DNA from 3 places in the Pseudoalteromonas sp. Angola-4 genome. Region 2 is predicted to be linked to each of the others. Evidence: predicted binding sites of a transcription regulator. Region 2 holds the regulator's gene; each other region holds the start of a gene.
What was found. Region 2 encodes ArgR, which controls arginine synthesis, uptake and breakdown. Its sites were predicted from a motif close to ANTGAATANNTATTCANT; they were not measured.
Positions count from the first base shown of each region.

Region 1 (7,940 bases), on a different contig from region 2:
TTTCATCACTTACTGCTTGTTTTACTAATGCGCCGTCGAGTTTTATACCGTTTACTTCAAGCTTTAGCGCATTCGAAATATTTGAATAACCACTACCAAAACCAGTAATAATGACATTCACCCCTTTGGTTTTTACCATAGAAATAAACGTTTTAACCTCTAAAAAATTAGTAATAGCGTGTGACTCTAAAAGGCCAAGCGTTATGTTTTCTGGGTGCGGGTAGCGCTTAAGCTCGCTAGCAATGTATTCACTCAAACTAGGGTCGAGTATATCTTTATCGCTGATATTTAAGCTCCAGCATATATCTGTTTTTCTAAACCGCTCTATACATTGGCTAAATAGCGTGCGCGTTAGTAGTCCGCCCATTCTTGAGCGGCTCACTACATTTAAAAATGAGTCGGGTTTTAAAATTTCGCCATTTTTAGTCACCATTCTGGCTAAGCATTCGTAATGTACAACTTCATTATTGGTGGTGTTAAACATAGCTTGAAAATAAGGCACTATGCGGTTGTTATCAAATGCTTCTTGAACCTCTTTGGCAAGGCTTACATTGTATTGATACTGGTTTTTTACATCGCTCATTACTTTTGAGTAGCTAACAACCTTACCGCGGCCGTGTTTAGCCTGAAGCGTTGCAATGTGCGCGTTTTCAATCAGTAGTGATTTATTACCACTGGCGATACCTGCGCAGTAAGTTATATAAATAAATGGGTTTGTTAATACCGGGCTGTTTGCATTATACGACTCAACTAAATCGCTCAGTTCGCTGCTTTTAAAGCTTTTAGGGGTAAGAACGGCAATTTTATTAGTAGCAAGGCGATACACCTTACAGCTTTGCGGGCTGCGACTTTGATAATGACTGAGCAAGCTTTTCATTACGTTGTCGCCAACTTGAGTGCCATAAAAGCTATTAATATCTTCAATTTCGTTCACCCAAATAATGGCAAGTTGCATGTGGTGTGAATTACTCTTTTTGATAAAGTACTCAAGCGCAATATGATTGGCAAAGCCCGTACTGGCATCTGTTGCTAGGGTACGCTTTAACAAATATATATAAATAGCTGCAACCAGTACCGCAATAAAAAAGAAAAAACACGCCGTTATTATGGCTTTAGTGACACTGTATTGAAGCTTTTTATTTAAATCATCTAAGGTTATGTCGGCACCCGTAATGTAGGTGGTACCATATTTATCTACAAAGGGAATAAAAACAGTTTTAAAATCACCCCATTGGTCGCTAGATTGCTCAAAAACAGGCTCGGTAGAATAAAACGCGCCCCTGTTAATGTCTGTGGCCTCTGGGTATAAATCAAGAAATTGCGTAACACGTGCGTTTTCTTGATCGTCTTTGGTGTAGCTGGAAGAGGTAAAGTAAACTTTGTTATCGCGCATGATCATCGAATAGACGTAAGCTATATCAAGCGCTTGTGCAAGCTCTGAGAGTTGTTTGCTTTTAGTTTGGTAAACCGAAAAACCAATATCGTAGCCTTGGCTAATTCTATCGTGGTAACTTTGCCCCAAAATATGTTTTACGCTGGTGGCGGCATTTAGAAGGCGCTCATCGACAGCGTGCATTATTTCGCTACGCGCTGAGCTATAGGTGTAATAAACATAGACTAATAAACTGACCAAAAACAATGTAAAGCCAGCTATAAACCACTTCCCTTTTAATTTCCCTGTGAGCATACTTGTCCCTTATTGTTACACATATTAAGTATACGCATAAATGCAATTTGCCCAAAACTAAAATGTGACTTTTTAATAAAATCCTATTATTGAAATTTTTTTACAATATTTGTCATCCGTTTAGTCGCTTTTATGGCTTAAAGGGAGACATTTTACTTATATTGCAGTAAAGTTAGCGCAATTTTTAAAAGAAGCACGCTGCTTATAATAGCGCCATAGTTTGGCATTTTTAACTGTTAAACGCGTGTTTTAGCTACACACACACTAGGTATAAAGATGGATCAAAAGCGTTGTGCCGTCGCCTCTAAAGAAAGCCTTAAGCGTATATTTACTGTACCTGAAGCGCCAGACTCAACTTTAAGCAAAATTGAGCTTGAAATTTCGAGTAATTTAGCAGGGTTTTTAAACGAAAATATAGCGGCAATTGAAAAACCATTACACGAAATTGAAAAAGATTTTCAGGCTGCGGTGATCCCAGAAAACCCAACGTTTGTATCTGCTTACGCCCAAGATATTATGGAGCAGCTAGTTGCCCATTCAGTACACACGGCTGCGCCTAGCTTTATTGGGCATATGACATCGGCTCTTCCGCATTTTTTACTACCGCTTTCAAAATTGATGGTGGGGCTTAATCAAAACCTAGTAAAAATAGAAACCTCAAAAGCATTTACGCCCCTAGAGCGCCAAGTGCTTGGCATGATGCATCATTTAGCTTACTCGCAAGATGAGTCGTTTTATTCTAAATGGATGCACAGTGCTAAAACATCACTCGGTGCTTTTTGCTCTGGTGGTACAGTTGCAAACATAACGGCACTGTGGATTGCGCGTAACCGCTTATTAAAACCCGACGGCAGCTTTAAAGGCATTGCCGCTCAAGGGCTCGTTGCCGGTATGCTGCATTATGGCTACAAAGGGCTGGCCGTTTTAGTGTCGGAGCGAGGGCATTATTCTTTAGGTAAATCAATTGATTTACTAGGCATCGGCCGTGAAAATTTAATTGGTGTAAAAACCTGCGAAAATAACAAGGTTGATGTGAATGCCATGCGCGAAAAAGCCTTAGAGCTTGAATCGCAAGGCATAAAAGTTATGGCAATTGTTGGGGTTGCTGGCACAACCGAGACCGGTAATATCGACCCTCTTGATGATATGGCCGATTTAGCACAGCAAATAAACTGCCATTTTCACGTTGATGCAGCGTGGGGTGGGGCAACGCTTTTATCGCAAACGCATCGCCCATTATTAAAAGGAATTGAGCGCGCAGATTCAATTACCATTGATGCACACAAACAAATGTATGTGCCAATGGGCGCAGGCTTGGTGTTATTTAAAGACCCAACTGCTACGGATGCAATAGAGCACCATGCAGAGTACATATTACGTAAAGGTTCAAAAGATTTAGGAAGCCATACACTCGAAGGCAGCCGCCCGGGTATGGCTATGTTAGTACATGCTTGCTTACGCGTTATTGGCCGCAAAGGCTACGAAATGCTTATTGATCGTAGTATCAAAAAAGCACATTACTTTGCTGATTTAATTAAAGCGGATGAAGACTTTGAGCTGATTTCAGAGCCTGAGCTGTGTTTGCTTACATACCGCTATGTGCCTAAACAAATTAAACAAGCCATAGCCCAAGCAGATGCCGCAACACGGTTAGAAATTTTCGCGTCGCTCAATCGCTTTACTGCCAGTATGCAAAAACGCCAACGTGAATCAGGGCGCTCGTTTGTATCGCGTACTCGCTTAACCCCTTCAAAGTACGATAATCAGCCGACGGTGGTATTTAGAGTGGTATTGGCTAATCCGCTCACATCGGGTGTTATATTAAAAGAGATTTTAGCTGAGCAAAAAGAGCTTGCTAAAACAGACCCTGTATTTAAAAAGTACTTAAGTAAGTATATGCAGTAACGCCTAGGTATAAACTAAAACAAAGGCGCCAATGGGCGCCTTTGTTATTTTTGCTGTGAGTTTTAATACAGTCTTCTTTTTAAGCGTTAAAGCAGTTTGCCCTAATAATGTCAGTTATAATTTTTTGCGATGGGTTTATTTTCTCCATTGCTAAAAATTCATCAGGTTGGTGGGCTTGATTAATTGAGCCTGGCCCCATGACTATTGTTTCACAGCCAAGTTGCTGAATAAACGGAGCTTCTGTGCAATAATTTACTGCAACGGCTTTTTCTCCTGCAATTTTTTCTGCCATTTTAACGAGTGCGCTATCAGTGCTGCCACTAAAAGCTGGAATGGGCTCGTGTAAATCAATTACGCTCACTGCGTTTGGGTATTGCGCGTTTATATCGCTGGTGGCATCAATAAGTAAAGCTTGTAAGTCTTTAATGCTTAACCCTGGGAGCGGGCGCATGTCTATGTGCATTTCGCAGCAGCCACAAATTCGATTTGCGTTGTCGCCACCATGAATATTACCTAAATTTAAGGTAGGGTAAGGTATTTCAAAATGTTCAACTGAATATTTATTCTTTAACTGCTCTTTTAAGATCAGCAACTTTGTAATCACTTTATGCATGACTTCGATGGCGTTAAGACCACGTTCGGGATCGGAACTATGACCTGAACGGCCAATCACTCTTATAGCCGTGCTCATATGTCCTTTGTGAGTAAATACAGGAGTCATATCAGTAGGTTCACCAATAATACAACGCGCAGGTTTTAAATTAGGGTGCTTACAAATCTGCTGCGCTCCCGCCATGGTGGTTTCTTCATCGGCAGTGGCGAGTATTAAAATAGGTTGTGTTTGCTGTTTTATATCAAGCTCACTAATAGCTTGTAATACAAAAGCAAAAAAGCCTTTCATATCAATACTACCTAACCCATATAAGTTATTATTATGTTCAGTGAGTTTAAATGGGTCGTGGTTCCAGCGGCTATCGTCAAACGGTACGGTGTCTGTATGGCCGGCAAGCATTAAGCCGCCATCGCCTACTCCCCGCTTTGCAAGTAGGTTGTATCGGCCTTTCCCACCTTCTAACTCTATAATTTCGCAAGTAAAACCTAAACTTTCGCACCAACGTGCTAGCAACTCTATTACCCCTTTATTACTCATACAAAGTTCATCTTCTATTGCACTAATAGAGGGGGCTGCAATGAGTTGTTGGTACATAGAGAGAAATGACGGCAAAGACATAAAAAAATCCAAAATAATTATTCAATTTAATTGCATAACAATATAAAAGTATTTATGATGAATATCAATTCACTTTTTAAGCATAAATATATTAAGTATAGCCATGAAGATAATGCGACGATAATCAACAATTCATTGAGAAAAGTATTAGCTAGCATCTAAGCTAGTGTAAGCGAACACCACACCTATTTAGTAGTAAATTTATAAACGAGTAAAAAATGAATGTAGCGATTATTGGCGCAAGCGGTTATAGCGGCGCAGAATTAGCAAGCTTAGTTGCTAAGCACCCTAATTTAACGTTATCGGGCTGTTATGTCTCTGAGGGAAGTTTAGATAAACATAAATTATTAAGTGATTTATACCCAGAACATAGAAACCTTCTTGATATTCCTCTACTACCACTGAGCGAATCAGCGTTTGATGACATAAATTCGAGTGCCGATTACATCTGCTTATGTACTGATCACAAAGTAAGTGTTGATTTAGCCCCGCAGTTTTTAGCTATGGGTAAAAAAGTATTCGACCTATCAGGTGGTTACCGCCTTACTAGCAACGACGACTATGTTACTTACTATGGTTTTAAGCACCAACATCCTGAGTTATTAAACGAAGCAGCCTACGGGTTAGCAGAGTGGAATAGCAGTGCAATTGCCAATGCAAATCTTGTGGCAGTAGCCGGCTGTTACCCAACCGCTGCGCTTAATGCGTTAAAGCCGTTGCAACAGGCAGGCTTGTTGAGTGATGAAAAAGTGATTATTAATGCTGTTTCAGGTGTTACTGGCGCAGGGCGTAAAGCCAGCGTAGGTACTCACTTTTGTGAAGTATCGCTTGCCCCGTATGGTTTATTTAACCATCGTCATGGGCCTGAAATTGAACAACACCTTGGCCACAAGGTGTTATTTACACCGCACTTAGGTAACTTTCCGCGTGGAATTTTAGAAACTATTTATGTACAGCTTAAGCCAGGCGTTTCCAAGGAAAACGTATCTGATGCTTATCAAGTACTTAATAACGAGCCGTTGATTCGTTTGTTAGCTGATAAAGTGCCATCTATTAAAAGCGTGGTAAAACAACCCTATGTTGATATTGGTTGGCAGCAGCAAGGCTCTCAACTGATTGTTATGGCAGCGATAGATAATCTATTAAAAGGCGCTGCGGGCCAAGCCTTGCAATGTATTAACTTATCAATGAATTTAGATCACACCACTGGCTTAAAAGGAGCCTTTTAATGAGCACTAAAACGTGGGTAATTAAATTAGGTGGTGCTGTACTTAATACTGAAAACGCGGCAAAAGCTTTGTTTAATGTATTAAACGCTGATCAAAATAATCAGTTTGTTATTGTTCATGGTGGTGGCTCGTTAGTTGACACTTGGCTAAAACAAGCAGGCTTTGCTAGTGCAAAGCACCAAGGACTGCGTATTAGCCCAAGTGAGCAAATGCCTTACATAGTGGGGGCGCTGGCTGGCTGTGCAAATAAGCAGCTGGTAAGCCAAGCTATTAATGCAGGCCATAAACCTGTTGGCCTTTGTTTGTATGAAGCCGGAGTTATGGCGTCTCAAAAGCTAAAAGCGCTTGGGCAAGTAGGTAAGTGCGAAAGTAATGATGATTCAATTGTTAACGATTTACTTAAGCTTGGTCGGTTACCTATCGTGAGCTCCATTGGGTTTGATGAGCAAGGTAAATGGTACAATGTTAACGCTGATGAAGCTGCCGCAGCGATTGCTAGCAACTTAAATGCAGAACTTATTTTTATGACAGATGTAGAAGCGGTACTTGATGCAAACAAGCAGCCGTTACATCAACTTGACACAAAACACATTGATACTTTAATTGATGAAGGGGTAATTTTGGGCGGAATGGAGGTCAAAGTTAAGACCAGCCTGCACGCTGCCCAACATTTACGACGCGGTGTGTATATTTCCAGCTGGCAAAAGCCAGACAATTTAACTGCTTTGCTACAGGGCGAGCATGTCGGAACAAAAATTACACCATAGGGTTATCATGTTAGAGAATTTTTTAACGGGTCTAGAATTAGACCAACAAGGCGCACTAAATTTACTAAAACTAGCGCGTGATTTAAAAGCAAAGCCAGAAAAATACAGCCAAGTATTAGCGGGTAAGTCAATTGTTACCCTATTTGAAAAGCAAAGTTTACGTACGCGTTTATCGTTTGATATTGGTATTAACCGTTTAGGCGGCCACGCTGTGTATTTAGATCAGCAAAACGGCGCTATGGGTGCACGTGAATCTGTAAAAGATTTTGCACTTAATATTTCTACGTGGGCTGATGGAATTGTAGCGCGTGTAAACCAGCACAGCACGTTAACCACCTTAGGTGAATACTCTAGTGTACCTGTCGTTAATAGCTTGTGTGATTTATATCACCCGTGCCAAGCATTGGCTGATTTTTTAACGCTACAAGAAGTACACGGCGATGTGAGCGAGCTAAAAGTGGCTTACTTAGGTGAAGGTAACAACGTTACTCATTCACTTATGTTATTAGCGGCAACGCTAGGTACAGATTTTGTTGCTGTTACACCAAAAGGCAGCTCGCCTGATTCGCAAATTCTTAAAAAGGCTGAGCAAATTGCTGCAATGAACGGCGCATCAGTAATGGTAAGCGACCGTGTAGAAGCCGCTGTAGGCGCTAATGTTGTATATGCAGATACGTGGGTGTCTATGGGCGATGATACGCCTCTTGAGCAAGTTAAAGAAAAATACATGCCTTATCAGCTAAACCAAGCATTGCTAGAACAAACAGGTGCGACTACGGTATTACATTGCCAACCGGCTCACCGTGAGTTTGAAATTACCTCTGAGGTAATGGATGGCCCAGCATCAAAAATTATTCAACAAGCAGAAAATCGCATGCATGCGCAAAATGCTCTGCTAGTTACATTACTAAATCCAAATTTTGTTAAGGAACACCTATGAGTTCAATTAAAAAAGTCGTTTTAGCCTATTCAGGTGGTCTTGATACTTCAGCTATCGTGCCATGGTTAAAAGAAAACTACGGTTGTGAAGTAATTGCCTTTGTTGCCGATGTAGGCCAAGGCGCTGAAGAACTTGAAGGCGTTGAAGAAAAAGCCATCGCATCAGGCGCATCTGAGTGTTA
Region 1 covers NZ_JAQREK010000001.1:41,463-49,402, forward strand. Annotated here, with positions in the region: gene PSH48_RS00220 (bifunctional diguanylate cyclase/phosphodiesterase) at 1-1,687, opposite strand, end outside; gene panP (pyridoxal-dependent aspartate 1-decarboxylase PanP) at 1,964-3,592, shown strand; gene argE (acetylornithine deacetylase) at 3,672-4,823, opposite strand; gene argC (N-acetyl-gamma-glutamyl-phosphate reductase) at 5,042-6,052, shown strand; gene argB (acetylglutamate kinase) at 6,052-6,819, shown strand; gene PSH48_RS00245 (ornithine carbamoyltransferase) at 6,827-7,759, shown strand; gene PSH48_RS00250 (argininosuccinate synthase) at 7,756-7,940, shown strand, end outside.
Region 1: argC (N-acetyl-gamma-glutamyl-phosphate reductase) is a predicted target of ArgR. The motif match lies at 4,880-4,897, and genes of this name have one in related genera.

Region 2 (7,940 bases):
ATGCAACGGTAAGTTACTTTGCAGTGAGCACTTTAACCACCGCAGTGTACGATACATGGTTTGGTTATTACTCACTCACGGCTGCAGCGAAAATATCGGGCGTTATGCTGTTACTGCTGTTTTTAGCTTTAATGGCGGAGCGCTTTAGTCGGCGTAACCAAGCCGTGTTTGAGCGTCAATCAGGTGTTAATAGCGAGTCGTTATACAAACTTAAAGGTAAACAAGCATGGCTGGCTACGTCATTTTGCAGTGTTATTTTGCTCATTGCTTTTATTATACCTATGTTGGTATTGCTAAATTATGCAATAACTTACTTTGATAAAGCCTGGAACACGGCATTTTTTAGTTACGCGTGGCAAAGTTTACAAGTAGCTATTATTGTAAGCGTAGCCAGTATAATACTCGCTACACTAATCGTTTTTTATCAGCGTGTGGCAAAGCAAGGCTATTCTTTAATACCTGGTCGCTTAGCGAGCACCGGCTATGCACTGCCAGGTACGGTACTGGCTATTGCTGTGCTATTACCGCTTAGCGTATTAGAAAACTCAATAAATATAGCCCTTGAGAGCTACAACCTAGATATAGGTTTATTACTAACCGGCAGCATTGTCACTATTATACTGGCTTACTTAGTGCGCTTTTATGCCATTGCGCACGGTGCTATAGAATCGAGCTTTGTACGTATTAGTCCATCACTGGATATGGCTAGCCAATCTATGGGTAAAAGCCCAGGGCAAACACTGCGCTTAGTGCACCTTCCTTTATTACGTCGAGGTCTTTTAACAGCTGCATTGCTTGTATTTATTGAGTGTATGAAAGAGCTGCCTGCCGCATTACTATTAAGGCCTTTTGACTTTGAAAGTTTAGCCACACATGTATTTCAATATGTGAGCGATGAGCAGCTTGAGCTTGCTTCTATTTCCGCTTTATTTATTGTTTTGGTTGGGTTGATCCCCTTGTATTTTATTAATCGTTCTATGGAGCAACGCAGTTAAATGAGCCGTTTAAATTTACAAGGCGTGGGTTATCACTACAGTGGCACGCACGTGCTATACAATTTAGATTTAACGGTGGGTCAAGACGAAATTGTGTGTTTGCTCGGAGCCAGCGGCTGCGGTAAAACAACCACCTTAAAAGCAATTGCTGGCCTTATTGAAATAAATGAAGGTAGCGTATTTATAGATGGCAAATGTGTAAGCGATAAGCATACATTTATATCACCAGAGCATCGTAATATAGGGATGATGTTTCAAGATTATGCCTTGTTTCCGCACCTCAGTGTGGCCGATAATATTGCGTTTGGGCTGGGTAAAGTAAGCAAAGCGCAAAAACAGCAACGGGTAGAGGAAATGCTAGAGCTAGTGCATTTAACGGGGTGTGCAAAACGCTACCCTCATCAGCTCTCGGGTGGCCAGCAGCAACGCGTGGCTATTGCGCGGGCTTTGGCTTATAAGCCTAGTTTATTGCTTCTTGATGAGCCTTTTTCGAACATAGACACACAAGTACGTTTTGAGTTAATTGCTGATATTAGGCGCATTATTAAAGCGCAGCAGGTTTCTGCGGTATTTGTTAGCCACTCAAAAGAAGAAGCCTTTGCGTTTTCAGACACGCTAGCCATTATGCATCAAGGAAAAATAGCCCAACAAGGTACTCCAGAGCAGCTTTTTGCCGTGCCAAAGACAAAGGAGGTTGCAGAGTTTCTGGGTCAGGGCATATACTTAGGCGCAGAAGTGTTAACGGCAACTGAATACACAACGCCTTTTGGTGTCGTGCAATCGCAGCATGAGCATACGCACAGTGCAATAAAAGGGGTGGTGTATATTCGTCCACACCATATTGAGCTTGCGCAAAATACGCAGGCCGATAACCCTCAAGGTGTGAGCATTTTAAGCCGTCGGTTTATAGGCTCGGCTTATGTTTACACTGTTGTAATTGCAGAGCAAGAGATTGAAGTTGCCGCACAATATGGCCAGTCATTTGAAATAAATGAGCAGGTTATAATAAAAATAAAACCTCACACGGTGAATTTTTTCGAATCATAACAAATGTGTTATTCGCTGTGTTTTATAAAGCTAAGGAATAACAATGGCGCAAGCGCAATCTGGGATTTGTGCTGAAGCAAACTTACACGGTTTGCATTTATTTTTTAATGTATTTGATGGTCAAGACGAGTCATTGCGCGCAAAGCTTAAGCGCGTAAGCGCAATTGAAGAAGAGTTTAGTGATCAGTTCTCCGAAGCCATGCTCTCTTGCATGGTGGCTATAGGCGCGCAATATTGGCCGCATATACTACCTGAATATATCCCAAGCGAGCTGCAAAGCTTTCCTAATATAAATCACAGTGATTTTGTTATGCGCGTACAGCCATGTGATTTATTCATACAAATTCGCTCAGACCGAGAAGATGTTAATCACCTTTTTGCATTGCAAATATTAAAGTTGTTTTCGCCCGATGTAGAGCTGGTTGAACAAATTCGCAATTTTAGGTTTTTAGATGGGCGAGACTTTAACGGCTTTATTTATGCAGGCGACACCCCACATGGACGCCAAAAACGAATCACGGCACTGGTTAATAACCCCGACAGCTTTGAACACCAAGGCAGCTATATTCATGTACAGCGTTATAAGCATGACCTGAGCGTATGGCAGCATTTATCACTAAGCGAGCAAGAACACATTATGGGGCGCACACGTTTAGATAACACCTTAATTGAGCCAAAGGTAGATACTAGCCACGCGACTAGAAGTGAGCTAAAAGATGAGAGCGGCCAAGCAATACTGCTTAACCAAAGCATGCCGTATGGCGATGTTTACGAGCAAGGCATGCTAAGTATTACATGCTCTGCATCGGGAAGTGCGTTTGAAAAGGTACTTAACAGCCGCATAGGAAAAGGGGAGTGTTACGACCATTGGCTTGATTTTACTCAAGCCGATATGGGGTCAGCTTTTTTTGCCCCCTCAGTTGGTTTTTTAAAGCAAATTTAAACCGTATCAAATAAAATACGTACTCGTTCAAGTGTGACGTCTATTTCAGAGATTTTTGCTGGGGCAATAAATATAGTATCGTCTCCGGCAATAGTACCTAATACACCATCGGCCTTTCCTAACGAGTCAAGTAAGCGGGCAATAAGCTGCGCAGCGCCTGGACTAGTGCGAATAATGATCATCATTTCATTATGCATAATATCAATGACTAACTGGCGTAATGGGCTTTTAGCTGTCGGCACTCCCATTTCAGCGGGTAGGCAGTAAACCATTTCTTGTTTAGCGTTGCGGGTACGCACAGCACCAAACTTACTTAACATGCGTGACACTTTACTCTGGCTTATATTGTCAAAGCCTTGCTCTTTAAGCGCATCAACTATTTCGCCTTGAGAGCCAAAGTTTTCTTCTTTTAAAAGTGATTTAAACGCTTTTACCAATGCTTCTTGTTTATCTTGAGGTTGCATAGTCTTTATTCATTATTGTTATTTATGCTGTAAATACTACACAAAAATGAATAATTATGCAGCAGTTGTTTAGTCAACTTGACAGTTTGATGCGATAAACCACCAAAGTTTACAACTATGGTCGAAAATATCGCAAAATAGGCCCGATAAATTTGTTTTTAGGCGCTAATTTCATTATCTTAAGGGCCACAAGTATTTCCTACCTCAAATGACGGAGAATTCCAATGAAAGTTGCTGTATTAGGTGCTGCAGGCGGTATCGGTCAAGCATTGTCTTTACTATTAAAAACAGGCTTACCAGCTGGTTCTGAATTATCACTTTACGATGTTGCACCAGTTGTACCAGGTGTTGCTGTTGACCTATCACACATCCCAACTGATGTTAAAGTAGCAGGTTTTGGCGCAGACGATTTAAACAAAGCGCTTGACGGTGCTGATATTGTTTTAATCCCAGCGGGTATGCCACGTAAACCAGGTATGGATCGTGCAGATTTATTTAACGTAAATGCCGGTATCATTAAAACACTAGCTGAAGGCATTGTAGCTAGTTGTCCTAAAGCACTTGTGGGTATTATTACTAACCCAGTAAACGGCACAGTACCGATTGTTGCTGAAGTGTTCAAGAAAGCAGGTACATACGATGCAAGCCGTGTATTTGGTATTACTACGCTTGACGTGATTCGTTCAGAAGCATTTGTTGCTGAACTTAAAGGCGTAGACGTTGCTACAGTTAAAGTACCAGTAATTGGTGGTCACTCTGGCACAACTATTCTTCCTCTACTTTCTCAAGTTGAAGGCGTAACTTTCACTGAAGACGAAGTTGCTGCACTTACTCCACGTATCCAAAATGCAGGTACTGAAGTAGTAAATGCTAAAGCAGGTGGTGGTTCAGCTACATTATCAATGGGTGCTGCTGCAGCACGTTTTTGTATGTCTTTAGTTAAAGGCCTACAAGGTGAAGATGTTGTAGATTACGCATACGTTGCTGTTGAAGATGGTGATGCAGAGTATTTTGCACACCCAGTACGTTTAGGTAAAAACGGCGTTGAAGAAATTCTTTCTTACGGCGAGCTAAGCGCATTTGAAGAAAAAGCGAAGAACGATATGCTTGAGACACTGAAAAAAGACATCAAAGAAGGTGTTGATTTCATGGCGTAATAGCCAAGTTATGCACAAAAAAGCCTGCTTATGCAGGCTTTTTTATTGCTCGAAAATTATGGCCCTTAAATACTAATTAAGGGAGGCTGCAAAGTTAGTGATCTCGCTCTACAGCTATACGCGCTAAGCTGATTAACGCTTGCTTGTACTGCGACTCTGCTAAAAAGTCTAAACAGGCAATGGCCTTGTCTGCTTCTTGCTGCGCCTTTTGCATTGTAAATTCAAGTGCGTTGGTTTGTTTAAGTGCCGTTAAAATAGCCTCAAGGTTATCCATACCATTGCAATGCTCAATGGCATCACGAATAAGGGCTCTTTGCTGATCACTGCCGTGCTTCATAGCGTATATTAGCGGTAAGGTTGGCTTACCTTCTGCTAAATCATCACCAATATTTTTACCTAATTGGTCAGCGTCTGCGTTGTAATCAAGCACGTCATCAACTAACTGAAAAGCAGTACCTAAATGCATACCATATAAATTAAGCGCATCTAACACACTATTATCTTGCTCGGTAATAATAGCTGCAAGCCCTGTAGCGGCTTCAAATAATTTAGCCGTTTTAGAGTAAATAACCTGCATGTAACTTGCTTCGGTGGTATTAGGGTCGTTGCAATTCATAAGTTGCAATACTTCACCCTCAGCAATCACGTTGGTGGCATCAGCAAGCACTTGCATAATTTGCATTTTGCCCAGCCCCACCATAAGTTGAAACGAGCGGGTGTAAATAAAATCCCCAACCAGCACGCTGGCAGCATTACCAAATTCGGCATTTGCAGTCGGTGTACCACGGCGCAGGTTAGATTCATCAACAACATCATCATGTAATAGTGTTGCAGTATGAATAAATTCAACAATCGTTGCCAAAGTAATGTGATCTTTACCTTGGTAACCCAAAGCTCTTGCTGCCAATATTGCCAGCATCGGGCGTACGCGTTTGCCGCCGCTGTTAACGATGTACAAACCAAGTTGATTGACTAACGCCACATCTGAGCGCATTTGCGCGTGTATAAGTTGATTGACGTCATTCATATCGCTTTCGATTAACGCCTGGATAGCTTTTATATCCATTGATCTCCGAGCCAATTTTTATGTGTGAACGGCGCCGATTGTACAACAAAAAAAGCACTAGCTCGATATTTTGTGACGATTCATTAAAAAAACCGAGTTAAAAACCTTAATTAGCGCTTAATTAGGGTATTTAATTGTATATTTCACACTCAAAGCGCGACTATTTATTGCGCAGTCAATGGGTTCTGGAGTAGGCATAGCGACACGTAAATTTATTTTGTCTTTGCACTAAAAAGCGCTTGGCAACAGGGCAATTTAATATAAAATGGGGGAAATATTGAATTGCTCTCAATGCAGCTACTTTTTATTCATTTTAATTACAAAATAGGCTTGCTAGTTTTTATGCATTAGCGTAAACTTCGCGCCCTATCGAAGAATATTTTAGTTGCGTCGATTTGAGGGCGCACAGACGGAGTTAATTATGTACGCGGTTTTCCAAAGTGGTGGTAAACAGCATCGTGTGACTGAAGGTCAAACGATTCGTCTTGAAAAATTAGACGTTGAAACTGGTGCAGCAGTTGAATTTGATTCAGTACTTTTAGTTGCTGATGGTGAGAAAATCGAGATCGGTGTACCGTTCGTAAACGGTGGTAAAGTAACAGCTGAGGTTGTTTCACATGGTCGCGGTGAGAAGATTAAGGTTGTTAAATTTAGACGCCGTAAGCATTCTCGTAAGCAAATGGGCCATCGTCAATGGTTCACTGAAGTTAAAATCACTGGCATTAGCGCTTAATTAGAGGTACTTAGAAATGGCACATAAAAAAGCAGCTGGTAGTACTCGTAACGGTCGCGATTCAGAAAGCAAACGCCTAGGTGTTAAGCGTTTTGGTGGCGAATCAGTTCTAGCGGGTAGCATCATTGTTCGTCAACGTGGTACTCGTTTCCACGCTGGCGCAAACGTAGGTATCGGTAAAGACCACACTATCTTCGCAAAAGCAGATGGTAAAGTTCAATTTGAACAAAAAGGTCCTTTAAACCGTAAATACGTAACTATCGTAGCTGAGTAATCAGTAAGGTAGTAAAAAACCCCGCCTTTGCGGGGTTTTTTGTTTTCAGAAACGTCAAATATATACCCAAGCCTGCATTTACGTTGGCTTGGGTATATAATAGTTAAATTAAAGCCAATCCCTAAAGTGAGTAATCATGAAGTTTGTAGATGAAGTAGAAATTCGCGCAGAAGCTGGTGACGGCGGCAGCGGTGTCGTGTCTTTCCGTCGAGAAAAATATGTACCAGACGGTGGCCCGGACGGCGGTGACGGTGGAGACGGTGGTAGTGTTTATCTACAAGCTGATGAAAACTTAAATACCCTAATTGATTACCAGTTTGAGCGTTTTCACCGTGCCGAGCGTGGTACTAATGGTCAAAGCCGTAACTGTACAGGTAAAAAGGGCGAAGACTTGGTAGTAAAAGTACCTGTGGGTACACGTATTACCGACGTTGACACTCAAGAGGCGTTAGGCGATTTAACGCAGCATGGTCAAAAAATTGTGGTTGCAAAAGGTGGTTTCCATGGCTTGGGGAATGCACGTTTTAAATCAAGTACTAACCGTGCCCCACGTCAAAAAACGTTAGGTACTCCAGGTGAAGTTCGTAACCTTAAATTAGAGCTTATGCTACTTGCCGATGTAGGCCTATTAGGGTTGCCAAATGCAGGTAAATCAACGTTTATTCGCAGTGTATCGGCAGCAAAGCCAAAAGTAGCTGATTACCCGTTTACCACGCTTATTCCTAATTTAGGGGTTGTACGCCCAGAGGCTAACAAATCGTTTGTAATAGCCGATATTCCGGGCTTAATTGAAGGTGCCTCAGACGGTGCTGGCCTAGGTATTCGCTTTTTGAAGCATTTAGAGCGTTGTCGTGTATTGTTACACGTGATTGACGTTATGCCTGTTGATGGTTCAAACCCTGTTGATAATGCATTTGCCATTATTAACGAGTTACACCAATACAGCCCTAAGCTTGCAGAAAAGCCACGCTGGTTAGTGTTTAATAAAATAGACCTCTTGCCAGAAGATGAAGCGCAAGCTTTGTGTGAGCAAATTGCGCAAGAGCTAGGTGAAGAAGAAAACGTTTACCGTATTTCAGCAGTTAATAAGCTTAATACTCAGCCATTAATTCACGATATTATGGCATTACTTGATAGCATGCCTAAAGAGAAGTTCGTTGAGATTGAAGACGAAGAAGTTGAGTTCAAGTGGGATACCTACCATCAAAAAGCAACCAAAGGCGATGATGATGATTGGGACGACTGGGATGAAGACGACTAC
Region 2 covers NZ_JAQREK010000009.1:3,290-11,229, forward strand. Annotated here, with positions in the region: gene PSH48_RS11575 (ABC transporter permease) at 1-995, shown strand, start outside; gene PSH48_RS11580 (ABC transporter ATP-binding protein) at 996-2,042, shown strand; gene PSH48_RS11585 (Dyp-type peroxidase) at 2,086-2,985, shown strand; gene argR (transcriptional regulator ArgR) at 2,982-3,449, opposite strand; gene mdh (malate dehydrogenase) at 3,674-4,606, shown strand; gene ispB (octaprenyl diphosphate synthase) at 4,701-5,672, opposite strand; gene rplU (50S ribosomal protein L21) at 6,094-6,405, shown strand; gene rpmA (50S ribosomal protein L27) at 6,422-6,679, shown strand; gene cgtA (Obg family GTPase CgtA) at 6,816-7,940, shown strand, end outside.

Region 3 (7,940 bases), on a different contig from region 2:
GTGTAGTTAATGCGCGCATAATTGGCGGCTGAATAATTGGCACTAACGCCATGTAAGAATAAGCAGCAACCGCAATGGCACCTAGTAAATCAGGGGCAAGCTTAGATGCTAAAAATATGGCTGTAGGGCCATCGGCACCGCCAATAATGGCAATGGCTGAGGCATCTTGTAAGCTAAATTCAAAGCCAGGTACATAGTTTAATAAAATGGCCCCAAACAAGGTGGCAAAAATACCAAACTGCGCGGCTGCACCCAGTAATAACATACGCGGGTTGGCAATAAGCGCACTAAAATCAGTCAGCGCCCCTACTCCCATAAAAATTAATAAAGGGAAGATCCCCGTATCAATACCTACGTAATACACGTAATAAAGCAAACCACCTGGGTCAGAAAGCCCAGCAACCGGAATATTAGTCAGTATTGCGCCAAAGCCAATCGGCAGCAGTAATAGGGGTTCAAAGTTTTTAGCAATGGCTAAAAACAACAACAAACACCCTACCGCAATCATTATTAAGCCAGGAAACGTAAAGTTAGCAATGCCGGTAGCATGCCAAAGGTTTAAAAGACCTTCCATTAAAGCTACTCCTACGCCATCGCTATAATTGCATCGCCCGTTGTCACAGCATCACCTTCAGACACTAAGACCTCAGCCACAGTACCTGAGTGCATTGCACGAACCTCGGTTTCCATTTTCATCGCTTCCATAATAACAACCACATCGCCTTCGTTTACGGCTTGGCCTGCTTTTACTTTTACTTTAAAAATATTACCTGCCAGTGGCGCATTCAGTGTTTCACCTGATGCAACCGATGCTGATTGTGGTAAGTGCTCTGAATCTTTTAGCGTTACCTCTTTAAGCTCGCCACCTTGCGCAACCACTACATCGTAAACTTTACCGTCAACTTTAACGCTGTATTGCTCAGCGCTAACACCTTTGTTGCTTGTAGGTTTTGCTGCAGGCTTAGCGTTTGCATCATCAGCACTTGGCACTGCTTCAAAGGCATCTGGGTTATTACGGTTTTTAATAAATTTAAGGCCAACCTGTGGGAATAATGCATAGGTAAGCACATCATCTATTTGCTCATCAGCAAGTGTTAAACCTTGTTCTTGCGCTTCTTTTTGCAGCTCTGCTTCAAGCGATGCAAGCTCTGGGGCTATATTATCTGCAGGGCGACACGTAATAACCTCGCTGCCATCAAGCACTCGCTCTTGCAGCTCTTTGTTCATAGGTGCAGGTGTTAAACCATACTCGCCTTTTAAAACACCGGCGGTTTCTTTGGTAATTGTTTTATAACGCTCACCCGTAAGCACATTTAGTACTGCTTGTGTGCCTACAATTTGCGATGTTGGAGTAACTAGCGGAATAAAACCTAAATCTTCACGCACGCGTGGGATCTCAAGTAATACTTCATTTAGCTTATCTGCTGCGCCTTGCTCTTTAAGTTGGTTTTCCATGTTGGTTAACATGCCACCAGGTACTTGCGCGAGTAAAATACGGCCATCAACACCTTTAAGGCTCCCCTCAAAGGCAGCGTACTTTTTACGTACATCTCTAAAGTAAGCCGCTATTTCTTCTAGCTGGTTTAAATCTAATTCGGTATCGCGGGGCGTACCTTCAACAATAGCTACAATGGTTTCTGTAGCTGAATGACCGTAAGTCATACTCATTGAAGAAATTGCGGTATCAAGCATATCAATGCCTGCATCAATGGCTTTTTGATACGTAGCTGTACTTAAACCGGTGGTTGCATGGCACTGCATAGCAATAGGGATAGAAACGGTTTCTTTTAGCCCTTTAATAAGTTGCTCTGCATCGTATGGTTTTAATAAGCCTGCCATATCTTTAATACAAATAGAGTGACAACCTAAATCCTCTAGCTGTTTTGCAAGGGTTGACCACATATCAAGGGTATGCACTGGGCTTACAGTATAAGAAATAGTGCCTTGTGCGTGTGCTCCTACTTTTACAGCCGCTTTAATTGCCGTTTCTAAGTTACGCACATCGTTCATGGCGTCAAAAATACGAAATACATCTACACCATTTTTGTGGGCACGCTCTACAAACTTTTCTACCACGTCATCGGCATAGTGGCGGTAACCCAATAAATTTTGCCCGCGCAATAGCATTTGCTGTTTAGTATTGGGCATTGCTTTTTTAAGGGCACGAATACGCTCCCACGGATCTTCACCTAAATAACGAATACACGAGTCAAACGTAGCGCCGCCCCATGACTCAATAGACCAATAACCGGCATCATCAAGTTTGCTAGCAATAGGGAGCATGTCATCTAAGCGCATACGGGTTGCAAGTAAAGACTGATGAGCATCGCGTAAAACAAGTTCTGTTAATTTTAATTTAGCCATGTGTGCCTCTTATTTATTATTTGATTTGTACTGAGCAATGGCAGCACTAATAGCAGCGATGTGCTCGTTTGACACACCTTGAGATTTTAAAGATGGTGATTTAACCGGTATTGCAACTTCAGCCTCGTCAAAACGAGCAACCAAGTTAGACATGAGTGACACAGCACCAATCAATATTGAAAGAAATACAAACACGCCCACCATGCCCGTCAGCATCAAGCTACCTGCGGTTGTGAGTACAGCTCCTATATCCATTTTTCTCCCCCTGCACTATATAGCGATACAAAAAACCGCTTTATTTAAATAATTATTCACCGAATGATAACAAAACTTTTAACTTTGTCCACCACCTGTCAATTGGTAAAACCAATTAAAATTAAACTAACATACAGTCACAATAGTTAACATAGCTAATACAGGGTTAAATTAGCTTAGATATAGATGATAAAAATAACCGTTATAGGCAAAGGTTATATGATTAAACCCAAAAAAACTTAAAAACTATAAAAAATAGTAAGTTAAACGGCAGGTAAAAAATCAGTTTGGGCTAAAATGTAAATTGGTCTTACCAAGACTAGTAAAGCAGCGCACAAAAAATATTTATTTTTTTACTCTCTTTACAATAGTGTGAATAAGTTACATCGTTAAACGTAAAACTTACCAATCCTAAATTTACAACCTTCGCTCAAAAAACCATAACATATTGAAAATTAATAAAATTAAACTCTGGCACGCAACTGGCATTATTACTTTCGAACGAATTTGATAACCAAGGAGAAAACAATGTTACGCTGGACAATTACATTTTTAGTTATTGCTTTAATCGCTGCAGTGTTAGGTTTTGGTGGTATCGCAGGTGCCGCAGCTGGTATAGCAAAAATTATATTCTTTATCTTTTTAGTACTTTTAGTGATTTCTTTAGTTTCAGGTGCGCTGCGCGGTAAATCGCCCAGGTAGCTACTAACATACTTAAAACACTAAACAATCAACATATACAAGGAATTACATTATGAACTCAACAACTTTAAAAGCAGCACTAATCGCCGTATTTGCAGGTTTCTTTATGATGGGTTGTGAAGACAACCACGCAGAAGAAGCCGGTGAGCGTATTGATGAAGCAGTAACTGACGTGCAAAACTCTGTTGAAGATGCATGTGAAAATGTAAAAGAAGGCGTTAACGCAGAAGAAACTAACTGTTAATCTGTTTGGAAACGTAAAAAACGGCTTTTAATAAGCCGTTTTTTTGTGCGCTAACAAAAAGCGGCTTCTAACTCTTATAATGCATAGCCTACATTAACGGGTGTGATTTTTACGCTAGCTTGTTAAAATAGCGAAAACTATTACTTATTAGCAATTATGGCACTGACCACCACATACACACTCGATAAACCCTACTACTACGAATGCTTTGACGAGTCCCACTCTTATAGTAAAGCAGCCAAGCCAAAGTATTTTTTGCTGGCATTACTGGTGTGCTTAGGTTTAATTAGTATTTACGCCATGGACGATCATTACCTAGGTACATTTTTAATAATGCTGGGTGTATTAGAATGCGTTGCCTTTTATTACCGCAGGCCTTGGTGGGTTACGCGCCAAATGTTTAGTCGTGCTTCGGGTTCAACGGTTACTCTTTCGTTTACCGATGACGCTATTAGCACCGAAAACCACTATAAAAGCCATACATTTAAGTGGGCAGAAATAACCCATATTATTAAAACCAACCACGGCTACTTAGTGCACCATAATAAAGGTATGCAATATATTTCTAGCAGTGTATTAACCGATGAAATGCGCGATTTTATAAACAAAAAAGCCACTCAGTGAGTGGCTTTTGGTATAGCTAAGTGCATTACTCAGCTAAGTATAACTGTTGATTAAGCATTGCCCGGATTAGGGTTAGACTTTTCAGCTTGTATACGCATGTAAATCTCTTCACGATGCACTGAAACGTCTTTAGGTGCGTTAACACCAATTCGAACTTGATTTCCTTTAACACCTAATACAGTAACAGTTACTTCGTCACCAATCATTAGGGTTTCACCTACTCTACGAGTTAGTATTAGCATTCTCTTGCTCCCATGTTCCAATAAATTATAAGATTCCGCTTGACCATTTTAATGAAAAATTGATTGAAAAGTAAGTAAAAACTCCCAAACTATCCATTTTCTGTTAAAAATTCTGAGTGTAACGCTCTTACTGCTAGTTCTAAATACTTCTCGTCAATTAAAACCGATACCTTGATTTCAGACGTCGATACTAAAACTATGTGTATGCCTTCTTGCGCCAATGCATCAAAAAATTGATGCGCTACACCACTGTGAGACTTCATTCCTATGCCAACAGCCGACACTTTTGCAACTGTTGTATCACTAGAAATGCTATCAGCCTGCAGATTTACCTGTTGTTGAGTTAGTAAATCGTGTGCTTGCAAATAGTCATTTGAATGCACAGTAAAAGCATAGTCTATTTTTTCAAAGTTATGATTAACTTGACTAATCATATCTATTTCGATGCCATTTTCTGCAAAAAGTTTCAAAATTTTTGTAAGAGAATGAACACAGTATGGTACGCCATGTACCTTTATCAAGCATTCGTCACGATTAAACGCAATCCCCGACACAACCTTAGTTGGCATATCGCTCTCCTCAAAACTTATTAGCGTTCCTTCATCGGGCTCAAAACTCGAAAGCACCCTTAGCGGCATTTTATGATTACCAGCCGACTCAACAGCACGAATATGCAATACTTTTGCGCCTAAACTTGCCAGCTCTAGCATTTCGGCAAACGTTACATGGCGCATTCGCTGTGCGTTTGGTTCTACACGAGGATCAGTAGTGTATACGCCATCAACGTCGGTATAGATCTGACATTCATCGGCTTTTATTGCCGCGGCTATTTCCACCGCAGAGGTATCGGTGCCGCCGCGCCCAAGGGTTGTAATATTACCCTCTACATCGCGCCCCTGAAAACCGGCAATAATCGCAATCCGATTATGCTCAAGCTCATGCTTTAAACGCGTCGCAGCAACCTCTTCAATACGGGCTTTACCAAACATGTTATCGGTTTGAATATTAACCTGATCGGCTAGTAGGCTTACAGCCGAATGGCCACGTTTTATAATAGCCATAGCAAGGAGCGAAACAGAAACCTGTTCTCCAGTGCTAATAAGTACGTCTAATTCTCGGCTACTCGGGCGAGTATCTATTTGCTTGGCGAGGTTAATTAAGCGGTTGGTTTCTCCCGACATGGCCGAAAGAACCACAACCACTTGATGACCTTGCTGCTTAGTTTTAACAACAAGGTCGGCGACCGCTTCTATTCGCTCAATAGAGCCAACCGAAGTGCCGCCAAACTTTTGGACAATAAGTGCCACGTAAGCTTAAACTTTCTCACTTACCCAGGCTGTCACGCTTTCAAGCGCGGCGTTTAGGTTTTCAGGCTGTGAACCACCCGCTTGTGCCATATCAGGACGACCGCCCCCTTTACCGCCTACTTGGCCTGCCATGTGGTTTACAAGCTCACCGGCTTTAACTTTACCGGTTAAATCTTTCGTTACACCAGCAATTAGGCTTACTTTTTCGCCGCTGGCAACACCCAGTGCAATAACACCTGAGCCAATCTTGTTTTTAAGATCGTCAACCATGCCACGAAGCGCTTTAGATTCAGTACCTTCAACGTTTGCCACTAGTAGCTTAACGCCATTAATTTCAACAATCGAATCAAGTAAAGATGCACCCGCTGCACTGGCTAGCTTGTCGTTAAGCTGTGCTATTTGCTTTTCAAGGCCTTTAGACTTTTCAAGAAGCGCAGTTACTTTTTCAAGTACCGATGCGCTATCACCTTTTACAAGCGCTGCTACATCGTTTAGCTGTTTTTCTTGCTCGCTTACATACGCCACTGCATCTGCGCCTGTTACTGCTTCAATACGGCGTACGCCTGCAGCAATACCGCTTTCAGATACAATTTTAAATAAACCAATATCACCCGCGCGCTCTACGTGCGTACCGCCACACAGTTCAATTGAGTAATCGCCAATGGTTACTACGCGTACTTCATCGTCGTACTTTTCGCCAAACAGCGCCATTGCCCCTTTTGCTTTAGCGTCATCAATCGCCATAAGCTCAGTGTTTAGGGCAAAGTTACGACGAATTTCATCGTTAACTACACGCTCAATTTCACGTAGCTCGTCTTTAGTAACCGCTTCAAAGTGCGAGAAGTCAAAACGTAAACGTTCAGGCTCAACCAGCGAGCCTTTTTGGCTTACGTGTTCACCTAATAATTGGCGCAGTGCTTCGTGTAAAATATGCGTAGCTGTGTGATTTTTCTTAATGCGTTCACGGCGTTCATCATCAATAGTTGCATCTACTTTATCGTTAACCGCAATGCGCCCTTGTACGCTACCGTGGTGCGCAAACGCATTACCCAGCTTAGTAGTGTTAGTCACTGTAAACTCGCCACCTGCAACAGTAATGGTACCGGTATCGCCTGTTTGGCCACCAGATTCTGCATAAAATGGCGTATGGTTAAGTACCACAATGCCTTGTTGGCCGTCTTCTAAAATAGAAACCGACTCACCATTTGCAAACACTTCTACTACTGTAGCGCTGTGATGTGTGCTGTCGTAGCCTTTAAACTCAGTGTGTTTTTCTGACTTTAATTGCTCGTTGTAGTCGGCACCAAATTTACCCGCTTGCTGCGCTGTTTTACGCTGTACAGCCATGCACTCTTCAAAGCCTGTATGGTCTATTGTCATTTGGCGTTCACGGGCTACATCGGCCGTTAAATCAGCGGGGAAACCATAGGTGTCGTATAATTTAAATACTAAGTCACCAGGAATAACATCGCCTTTAAGCTCGCTTAGACTCTCTTCTAAAATAGCTAAGCCACGCTCAAGGGTTTTACCAAATTGTTCTTCTTCAATGCGCAGTACTTTTTCGATAATTTCTTGCTGCTTTGCAAGCTCTGGGTAGGCTTGGCCCATTTGTTCAATAAGCGCTGCAACCAGTTTATAGAAAAACGCACCTTGTGCACCAAGCTTGTTACCATGGCGTACTGCACGACGAATAATACGACGCAATACATAACCACGGCCTTCGTTTGACGGCATAACACCATCAGAAATTAAAAACGCACACGAACGAATATGATCCGCCACAACGCGTAGCGACTTATCGTTTAAATCTTGTGCGTTAGTTACACTTGCCGCAGCTGCAATTAAGCCTTGGAACAAGTCGATTTCGTAGTTTGAATGCACGCCTTGTAAAATAGCAGCAATACGCTCAAGGCCCATACCTGTATCAACAGATTGTTTAGGCAGCGGCTCCATAGTACCGTCGCTTTGACGGTTGTACTGCATAAATACAAGGTTCCAAATTTCGATAAAGCGGTCGCCATCTTCTTCAGGCGAGCCCGGAGGACCACCCCAAATGTGCTCACCGTGATCGTAAAATATTTCAGAACACGGGCCACACGGGCCAGTATCGCCCATTGACCAAAAGTTATCTGAGGTAGCAATACGAATAATACGATCTTCGCTTAGGCCAATATCATTGTGCCAAAAGCCAAATGCATCTTC
Region 3 covers NZ_JAQREK010000011.1:8,409-16,348, reverse strand. Annotated here, with positions in the region: gene PSH48_RS13190 (sodium ion-translocating decarboxylase subunit beta) at 1-574, opposite strand, end outside; gene oadA (sodium-extruding oxaloacetate decarboxylase subunit alpha) at 586-2,364, opposite strand; gene PSH48_RS13180 (OadG family protein) at 2,374-2,619, opposite strand; gene PSH48_RS13175 (DUF1328 domain-containing protein) at 3,148-3,321, shown strand; gene PSH48_RS13170 (hypothetical protein) at 3,374-3,565, shown strand; gene PSH48_RS13165 (YcxB family protein) at 3,722-4,189, shown strand; gene csrA (carbon storage regulator CsrA) at 4,240-4,431, opposite strand; gene PSH48_RS13155 (aspartate kinase) at 4,521-5,738, opposite strand; gene alaS (alanine--tRNA ligase) at 5,745-7,940, opposite strand, start outside.
Region 3: PSH48_RS13180 (OadG family protein) is a predicted target of ArgR. The motif match lies at 2,663-2,680, and genes of this name have one in related genera.